2 regions of the Acidovorax sp. JHL-3 genome follow, and region 1 is predicted to be linked to the other one. Evidence: riboswitches for the same ligand, from Rfam matches in the RefSeq annotation. Region 1 holds a riboswitch; the other holds the start of a gene.
What was found. Region 1 has a riboswitch for glycine ahead of K226_RS0105675 (D-amino acid dehydrogenase). Riboswitches for the same ligand answer to the same signal wherever they lie in the genome.
Positions count from the first base shown of each region.

Region 1 (4,208 bases):
CTTGCAGGCGGCCGGGGCTGAGGGGCAGATCGGCCCGGTGCTGGACGAGCTCAAGCCCGATGCCGACCGCGTGCTGCGCGCGTTGCGCAACGGCATCGGCGTGATGCCCTCCTACGCTGAAAAAATCAGCCCGCAAGACATGCAGGCTTTGGCACGCTTTGTCGCGCATGCCACGGGTGCGGCATCGCCTTGAACGGGGCCGCTCGCCCGCCACAATTCTTGTGGCGGGCCTTTCCTGGCGCGGTGGTTTCGCTCCGGCGCCTTCCCTGTGAAGCGGCTGCAGCCGCTTCGTCCGTTTTGGGGGCTCATGCCACCTTGGCCGCGGGCACCAGCGCATGGGCGCCACGTCCTGCGGCCATTCCCTGGAACGCAAAATCCACCTCTGGCACGCGGCCGCTCACGATGTCGGCCAGCGCCTTGCCCGAGCCGCAGGCGTGCGTCCAGCCCAGCGTGCCGTGGCCGGTGTTGAGAAACAGGTTGCCCACTTTCGTCTGGCCGATCAGCGGCACGTTACTGGGCGTTGCGGGGCGCAGGCCGGTCCAGAACTGCGCCTGGCTCGCGTCGCCCGCACCGGGAAAGAGTTGCTCCACGCGGCGCACGATGGCGTCGCAGCGCACCTGGTTGAGGTCGCGGTTGTAGCCGTTGAGCTCGGCGGTGCCAGCAATGCGCAACCGGTCGCCGCCGCGTTCGCTGGTGTAGCGCGAGAACACCAGCTTGTACTCGTCGTCCGTCAGGCTCACTTGGTGCGCCCGGCTCGCGTCCTTCACCGGCATGGTCACCGAATAGCCCTTGGCCGGGTAAATGGGCAGGCTGATGCCCAGCGGCTGGGCCAGCAGCGGGCTGAACGAGCCCATGGCCAGCACAAACGCATCGCCACGCACGCGCTCGAAGCGGCCTTCGGCGTTGGTCACCTCCACATGGTCGATGCGGCCGCCCGCCTCGCGCAGCGCGGTGATGTGGTGCCCCAGGCGGAACTGCACGCCCGCCGCCTCGCACAGTTTGGCGAGTTCGCGCGTGAACTGGTTGGCGTCGCCCGACTCGTCCTCGGCCGTGAACGTGGCGCCCGCCAGCTGCGGGCGGATGTGGGCCAGGGCGGGCTCGATGCGCACGGCCTCGTCGGCGCTGATGACCTGGCGCTCGCAGCCCAAACCGCGCATCTGCTCGGCGGGGGCCAGAGCGCCGTCGAACTCCTTGGCGTTGGTATAAAAGTGCAGGATGCCCTGCGTGCGCTGGTCGTACTGGATGCCCGTGTCCGCGCGCAGTTGCTGCAGCACGCTGCGGCTGTAGGTGCCCAGGCGCACGATCTGCTCAATGTTGTGGCGCGTGCGCGCCGGGGTGCAGTTGCGCAAAAAGGACAGGCCCCACAGCCACTGGCGCATGTCGGCGCGGATGCGGAACAGCAGCGGCGCATCCTCCTGCCCCAGCCATTGCAGCACCTTCAGCGGCGCGCTGGGGTTGGCCCAGGGTTCGGCGTGGCTCACCGAAATTTGCCCGCCGTTGGCAAAGCTGGTTTCGGCGCCGGGGGCGCCCTGGCGGTCGATGACGGTCACCTCGTGGCCGAGTTGCTGCAGAAAATAAGCCGAAGTCACGCCGAGCAAGCCGGCACCCAAAACGATCACGCGCATGATTTTCAAAGCCTTTCTGGGCTCTGGCGCTTGAAAGACGTGCGCTGGCAGCTATAGGTTCAATAGCGTACAGCTGGCGCATGACTGCCCAAGCTGCCGCTCCCCCTGTCCTTGGTACCTGAGAGATTCACCGCGCGGCCCACATGGCGCTCGGTTTGCTCCTTCGGTGCGCCACACGGGTGTGTGGCGGCTCTCCAGACGGCTTTGATGAATGGTGCAGTACGGGACCTGAGCGTGTATGGGAGTTTGCGCCTTCGGTGCAGCGGCGGGCTTGCGGCCCGCCATGCTCTCCTGCGGGGGCCATTCTAGGAGTGCGCTGGCGGCGGCGGGGTGGTTTTGCTGGCTAATGGGCAGCAATCGTTGCTGATGCTGGCGGGGCAGGACGGGCCTGCGCCTCGCCATAATCCGCCCAGCTTTACCCCAAGGACGCACGCCATGCCTGTTACCGCTTTTGACCCCTTCGCCAGCGCCGCCGTTATCACCATGGCCCGCCAGGGTCGCATGCCCCGGCCACTGGATTTGCCCGTTGCGCTGCGCCCATGCGATGCGGACCAGGCGTATGCCGTGCAGGACGCCGTGGTGCGCGAGCGCGGCGAGATCGCGGGTTGGAAGGTGGGGGCTGCTTCGCCCCAGGCGCTGCCTGCGCGCGCTGCACTCACCCGCGATTCGGTGTTTGTTGCGCCAGCCGGGCAGGCACTGCATCTGCCTGCCGCAGGCTTTGCCGTGATGGGAGTCGAGGCGGAACTGGTGTACGAGCTGGGCATCGATCTACCCGATCGCCCAACGCCTTACAGTGCGGCCGAGGTGCTGGCGGCCATGGCATCCGTGCGTGCCGCCATCGAGGTGTGCGACACGCGCTTTGCCGCCTGGGCGCAGCAGGGCGCGTGGAGCCGCCTGGCCGACCAGGCCTGCCACGGGGCACTTATCGTGGGTTCGGGCACGGCCGATGTGGCTGCAGTGCAGCCCCTGGCACAAGGAGTGAGCCTGTCGGTGAATGGGGCGGTGGCCGTGCAGCACGCCACCTGGAGCAACCCGGCGGGCGACCCCCTGCGGTTGCTGACATGGCTGGCCAACGAAGGTGCGCGCAGCCTGGGCGGGCTGTGCGCCGGCCAGTGGGTGACCACTGGTTCATGCACCGGTACCGTGCTGGTGGCGCCGGGCACGGTGGTGGTGGCCGACTTCCCGGGCCTGGGCCGCGCCGAGCTTCAGCTGGGCTGAAAACCCGCCACGCCTGCACCCGGTTGTGCCGATCCGCGATACATAGCGCTTATTGGCGCTCAGTTGTGCCCGGTTGCAATCAGTTGCGGCGGGGGTTGTCGGGCTGGGGGTCGCGGCGGTTGGGTACGCCGTCACCGTCGCGGTCCCGGTCGTAGCGGTTGGCCACGCCGTCGCGGTCACGGTCCCAGCCGCCGCGCTGCATGGCCCAGCGGCCGTCGTGCTCCATCCAGCGCGGCTCGCGGTAGTGGTAGCCGGGGCGGGCCTTCACCCAGTGGCCTTGCATCCACACATGGCGGTGGCCGCGCCATTCCCAGTGGCCGGGCACCCATGCCATGCCGCGCCGATGGCGGGGCACAGCTTCGTAGCGCGGGGGCGGTGGGGCCTGGTATTGCACCAGCGCCGGGGCGGGGCGCTGGTAGTGGGGGCTGCCCGACTGGATGACGATAGTGGCGCCAACCTGTGCATGCGCCGCCGTCAAGGCGCTCAGCGACAGCAGGGCGATGGAAGCGGCGGCGAGGGCTATGCGTGCCATGGTGTTCTCCTCAGAAAGGATTCCGTGCGGAACCGGGAGCCTTGATCGTGGGGGCACTGCGTCAAGCGCATGTAGGTGCTGTGCGAAGTGTTGTGAAGTTGTGTTTCAGGGCGCCGACTTGCGCGCAGTATTCAGAGGGTTTTTGGCCTGTAACGCCCTACTGGTGAGCGCTGCGTGCTATGAAAAAAATGTGCTAGCGCCGCATGCCCGCAAACGCCTCGAACTCCCAGCTGCGCAGCGCCAGCAGCAGCGTGTAGCCCTCGCGTTCGCTTTGGGGCAGTTTCTGGTCGGCCAGGTGCTGCTGGGCAAAGTCGTGCGCCACGCGCTGCATGCGTTCCATGAAAGCCGGGGCCAGACTGCGGCTGATGGCGCCGTGCACCAGCAGTACCCCCTCGCCTGGGCCGTCAAAGCCACCCGCAAAGTAGTCGAGCAGTGCGTGCTCCCGAAAGTAGTTCATCACCGCGCCGTGCGGGCGCCAGCGGAAGGTCTTGGCGAGCTTGAGGCGGTAGCGGTTGAACGGCCGCAGCTCGATGATGCCGATGCGGTCGAGCTGGGCCAGGTACTGGATGCCCTCGGCCTCGGTCAGGCGGTAGGCGGTGGTCACCTGCTCCAGCGTCCACTGGCTCAGCACGCAAATGGCCATCAGCAGCAGTTTCTTGTCGGCCACCACGGCCCGCTCCTGCTCGGGGGTCAGTTCCCTGAGCAGCGGCTGGTTGTCGGCCACATGCCGGGCCAGGTCGGCAAAGTCCAGCGCCAGCGCGCGGCAGATGGCGTCGATGCGTGACAGCGGCATGTCGCCCTTGGCCAGCATGCGCTTGACGCTGGACTCGGCC
Region 1 is NZ_JAFU01000001.1:1,204,782-1,208,989, forward strand. Features, by position in the region: gene K226_RS0105670 (cytochrome c) at 1-193, shown strand, start outside; gene K226_RS0105675 (D-amino acid dehydrogenase) at 306-1,625, opposite strand; glycine riboswitch at 1,721-1,833, opposite strand; gene K226_RS0105680 (2-keto-4-pentenoate hydratase) at 2,061-2,843, shown strand; gene K226_RS0105685 (YXWGXW repeat-containing protein) at 2,923-3,375, opposite strand; gene K226_RS0105690 (helix-turn-helix transcriptional regulator) at 3,569-4,208, opposite strand, start outside.

Region 2 (4,208 bases), 1.2 Mb from region 1:
CGAGCGCTTGGCCAGCGTCATGGCCTCGGCGGCGGCGGTGGCCTCGTCGAGCATGGAGGCGTTGGCAATGGGCATGCCGGTGAGGTCGCACACCATGGTCTGGAAGTTGATCAGCGCCTCCATGCGGCCCTGCGAGATTTCGGCCTGGTAGGGCGTGTAGGCCGTGTACCAGGCGGGGTTCTCCAGAATGTTGCGCAGAATCACGCCGGGCGTGTGCGTGCCGTAATAGCCTTGGCCGATGAAGCTTTTGAGCACCTGGTTTTTGGATGCAATCGCCTTGAGCTCGGCCAGCGCGGCGGCTTCGGTCGCGGGGGGCGGAAGGTCCATGGTCTGGCTGCGCGCGATGGAGCGCGGCACGATGCCGTCGATGAGGGCACGGCGCGAGGCCTCGCCAATCACCGACAGCATGTGGGCTTCGTCGGCCGCGTCGATGCCGATGTGGCGGGGCAGGAACTCGGTGGTGTTTTCGAGTGCGGACAAGGGCAGGGCGGCGGGCATCTGCATGGCGGAACCAGTCTCAAAGGCTATTAAAAAGAGAGCTGCCAGCGCTTGCATTTAAACAGATTCAAGCACTTTTCATATTGAAGGTGCCTGAATTCAAGCGCGGGCAGCTATGGTTTTTGCTGCGGCGCTCAGGCGCTGGCGGCAAAGCTCGAATAGGTGGTCTCGTCCATCAGGGCATCGAGCTGCGATGCGTCGGACAGCTTGACCTTGAAGAACCAGCCGGCATTCAGCGGGTCAGAGTTGGCCAGCGACGGGTCGGCACGCAGGGCTTCGTTCACCTCGACGACTTCGCCGGAGACCGGCATGTACACGTCGGCAGCAGCCTTGACGGACTCGACCACTCCTGCCACGTCGCCCTGGGCAAAGGTGGTGCCCACGGCGGGCAGGTCGACAAACACCACATCACCCAGGGCGTCCTGGGCGTGCACGGTGATGCCCACCACGGCAGCGTTGGCGTCGGCGGCGTTGACCCACTCGTGGTCTTTGGAAAATTTGATCGTCATGGGAAAGGTTCCTGAAAGATGAAGGGAATCCGGAATGTAGCCTGCGCTGCAGGCTTTTAGCCGCGGTAGTAACGCGTGGGCACGAAGGGGGTGGCGCACACTTCCATGGGCACGGCCTTGCCGCGCACGATGGCGTGGACGCGCGTGCCCACGGCGGCATGCTGCGGGTCCACATAGGCCAGGGCGATGGGTTTGTCGAAGCTGGGGCCCAGCAGGCCGCTGGTGACTTCGCCGATCTTCTGGCCTTCGGTCGTTTGCAGCTCGGTGTGCTCGCGCACGGGTACGCGCTCCAGGGCGACCAGGCCCACGCGCTTGCGCGTCAGGCTGGCGGGGTTGTCGAGCTGGGCCAGCACCGTGTCGGCTCCGGGGAAGCCGCCCGCGCGCGCGCCGCCGGTGCGGCGCACCTTCTGCATGGCCCAGTTCAAGGCCGCTTCCACGGGCGTGGTGGTGGTGTCGATGTCGTTGCCATAGAGGCACAGGCCCGCTTCGAGGCGCAGCGAGTTGCGCGCGCCCAGGCCGATGGGTTTGACTTCGGGCTGGGCCAGCAGCGCGCGCGCCAGGGTGTCGGCCTGCGCGGCGGGCACCGAGATCTCGAACCCGTCCTCGCCCGTGTAGCCACTGCGCGTGACGAAGCACTCACAACCGGCAATCTGGAAGTTGCCGCCGGTCATGAACACCAGCTTCTCCACGCCGGGCGCCAGGCGCGCCAGGGCCGTGGCCGCCTGCGGGCCTTGCAGGGCGAGCAGGGCGTGGTCGGGCATCGGAATGACCTGGCAGCGCTGGCCGATGCGCGCCTGGATATGGGCTAAGTCGCCCACCTTGCAGGCGCCGTTGACGATGACGAAGATTTCATCCTGTGCCACGCGGAAGAACATCAGGTCGTCGATGATGCCGCCCGCGTCGTTCAGCAGCAGGCCGTAGCGCTGCTTGCCCACGGGCAGGTCGATCACGTCCACGGGCATCAGGCTCTCAAACGCTGCGGCGGCATCCGGGCCGACCAGGCGCAACTGGCCCATGTGCGACACATCGAACAGACCTGCGGCCTGGCGGGTGTGCAGGTGCTCGGCCATGAGGCCCATACCTGGACCTTGGTACTGCACCGGCATGGAATAACCGGCGAACGGCACCATGCGGGCGCCCAGTTCGATGTGCAGCGCGTTGAGGGGCGTGGTGAGCAGGGGTGCGGCGGCAGGTGCGGACATGAAAGCTCCAGGGCAAATGGGGGCCGTGGCACCAGTGCCACGGGATTTGCCCTGCTGTCCGCTTTACCTGAGAGATTCACCACGGCGCCCTGGCTGGCCGCGCGGCTTGCTCCTTCGGTGGATGGCCTGTGCGTTGCGCGCGGCCACCTCTCTCCAGCAAGGGAACGCCCGCATCACTGCGGGCGGTTGCCAGTCCTTTTGCCTGAGCGTTCGGCGGGTGCCTGCGCCTTCGGCGGTGCTGCTCGCGGATAAGCGGAGCACTCTCTCCTGACGGGGCCGATTGTACTTACTTCGCGTACACCAGATCGCGCAGCGTGAGCGAAATGGAGGGCACGTAGGTGATGACCAGCAGGCACACCAGAATCACGCCGACAAACGGCAGCAGGTGCGTGACGACGCGGTCCAGCGATATGCGCGCCACCGTGCAGGCCGCAAACAGGTTCACGCCAAAAGGCGGCGTGATCATGCCGAGCGCGAGGTTCACCACCATGATCAGGCCGAAATGCACCGGGTCCACGCCAAAGTGCATGGCCACGGGCGCCAGGATGGGCGCCAGCACGATGATGGCCGCGCTGGTCTCGATGAACATGCCAATGAAGAACAACGCCGCGTTCACACCCAGCAGAAAGAGCGCGGGGGATTGCAGCACCGATTCCAGCCAGCGGCCAATGGCATCGGGCACGCCGGCGCGCGTGATGAGAAACGCAAACAACCCGGCGTTGGCGATGATGAACATGATCACCGCCGACGAGATGGCCGACTTGCGCAGAATGGCGAACAGGTCCTTGATCTTGATTTCGCGGTAAATCACCACGCCGATGATCAACGCGTAAAAAACGGCCACGGCAGACGCCTCGGTGGGCGTGAAAACGCCGCCGTAGATGCCGCCCAGAATGATCACGGGCATGAACAATGCCCACCCGGCCTGCAGCGCGGCACGGCCAAAGGGCATGCGGCCATCGCCATCGTTCTTGCCCCAGCCTTTGTATTTGCACCAGGCCCACACAAACAGCATCAGTGCGCCGCTGATCAGGAGGCCCGGGCCAAAGCCGGCAATGAACAGCTCGCCAATCGACACCTCGGCGCTCACGCCATACAGGATGAGCGGGATGGAGGGCGGAATGATCACGCCCAGCTCGGCACTGGTGGCCTGCAGCGCTGCGGCATAGCTGGTGGGGTAGCCATGCTTGATGAGCGCGGGGATCAGGATGGCGCCAATGGCAAATGTGGTGGCCACCGACGAGCCCGACACGGCTGCAAAGATCATGCAGGTGAGCACGCAGGTCATGGGCAGGCCACCCTGCACGCCACCCACGATGCTTTTGGCAAACTCGACCAGCCGCCGCGAGATGCCTCCGGTTTCCATCAGGTTGCCCGCCAGGATGAAGAACGGAATGGCGGCCAGCGGAAACTTGTTGATCGAGGCAAACATCTCTTTCACCGCGATCAGCATGTTGGCGTTGGCCACCTGAATGCCCAGGATGGAGGCCAGCCCGATCGACACGGCCACGGAAACGGTGAGTGCAAAGCACAGCACCATGGTGGAGATCATGACCATGCTCATATTAGGGCCCCCACGCTCGGCATTGCATGTCCTCGCTGCCCCCCGAGGGGGCAGTTCGCTTGCTGGAGGCGGCTCGGCGCGGCGCTCATTGCGCAGTCTCCAGTTCCATGCGCTGGGGATCGACCAGGTTGCCAATGATGCCAATCACACAAAACAGGCCACCCACTGGCATGGCGAGATAGGCCCAGAACATCGACACCGATTCCAGCCCGGCCATGCTTTGCACGCCGCCGCGCTGCGCGTAGTCCCAGCCCCACCAGATGATCACGCCGATCAGTGCCAGCGCGGCCAGTGACACCACCCAGTCAAGCACGCGGCGAATGCGCGGCGGGCTCCAGCGGTACAGCACGTCCACGCTCACCATGGCGCCCTGTCGAAAGGCGGCCGGGATGGCCAGAAACACCATCCAGATCAGGCTGAAACGGATCAGCACTT
Region 2 is NZ_JAFU01000001.1:2,442,925-2,447,132, forward strand. Features, by position in the region: gene gcvP (aminomethyl-transferring glycine dehydrogenase) at 1-504, opposite strand, end outside; gene gcvH (glycine cleavage system protein GcvH) at 633-1,007, opposite strand; gene gcvT (glycine cleavage system aminomethyltransferase GcvT) at 1,064-2,209, opposite strand; glycine riboswitch at 2,254-2,376, opposite strand; glycine riboswitch at 2,390-2,489, opposite strand; gene K226_RS0111495 (TRAP transporter large permease) at 2,496-3,773, opposite strand; gene K226_RS0111500 (TRAP transporter small permease) at 3,859-4,208, opposite strand, start outside.
Region 2: it holds a riboswitch for glycine, as region 1 does, so the genes downstream of both, gcvT (glycine cleavage system aminomethyltransferase GcvT) here and K226_RS0105675 (D-amino acid dehydrogenase) in region 1, are expected to answer to the same signal.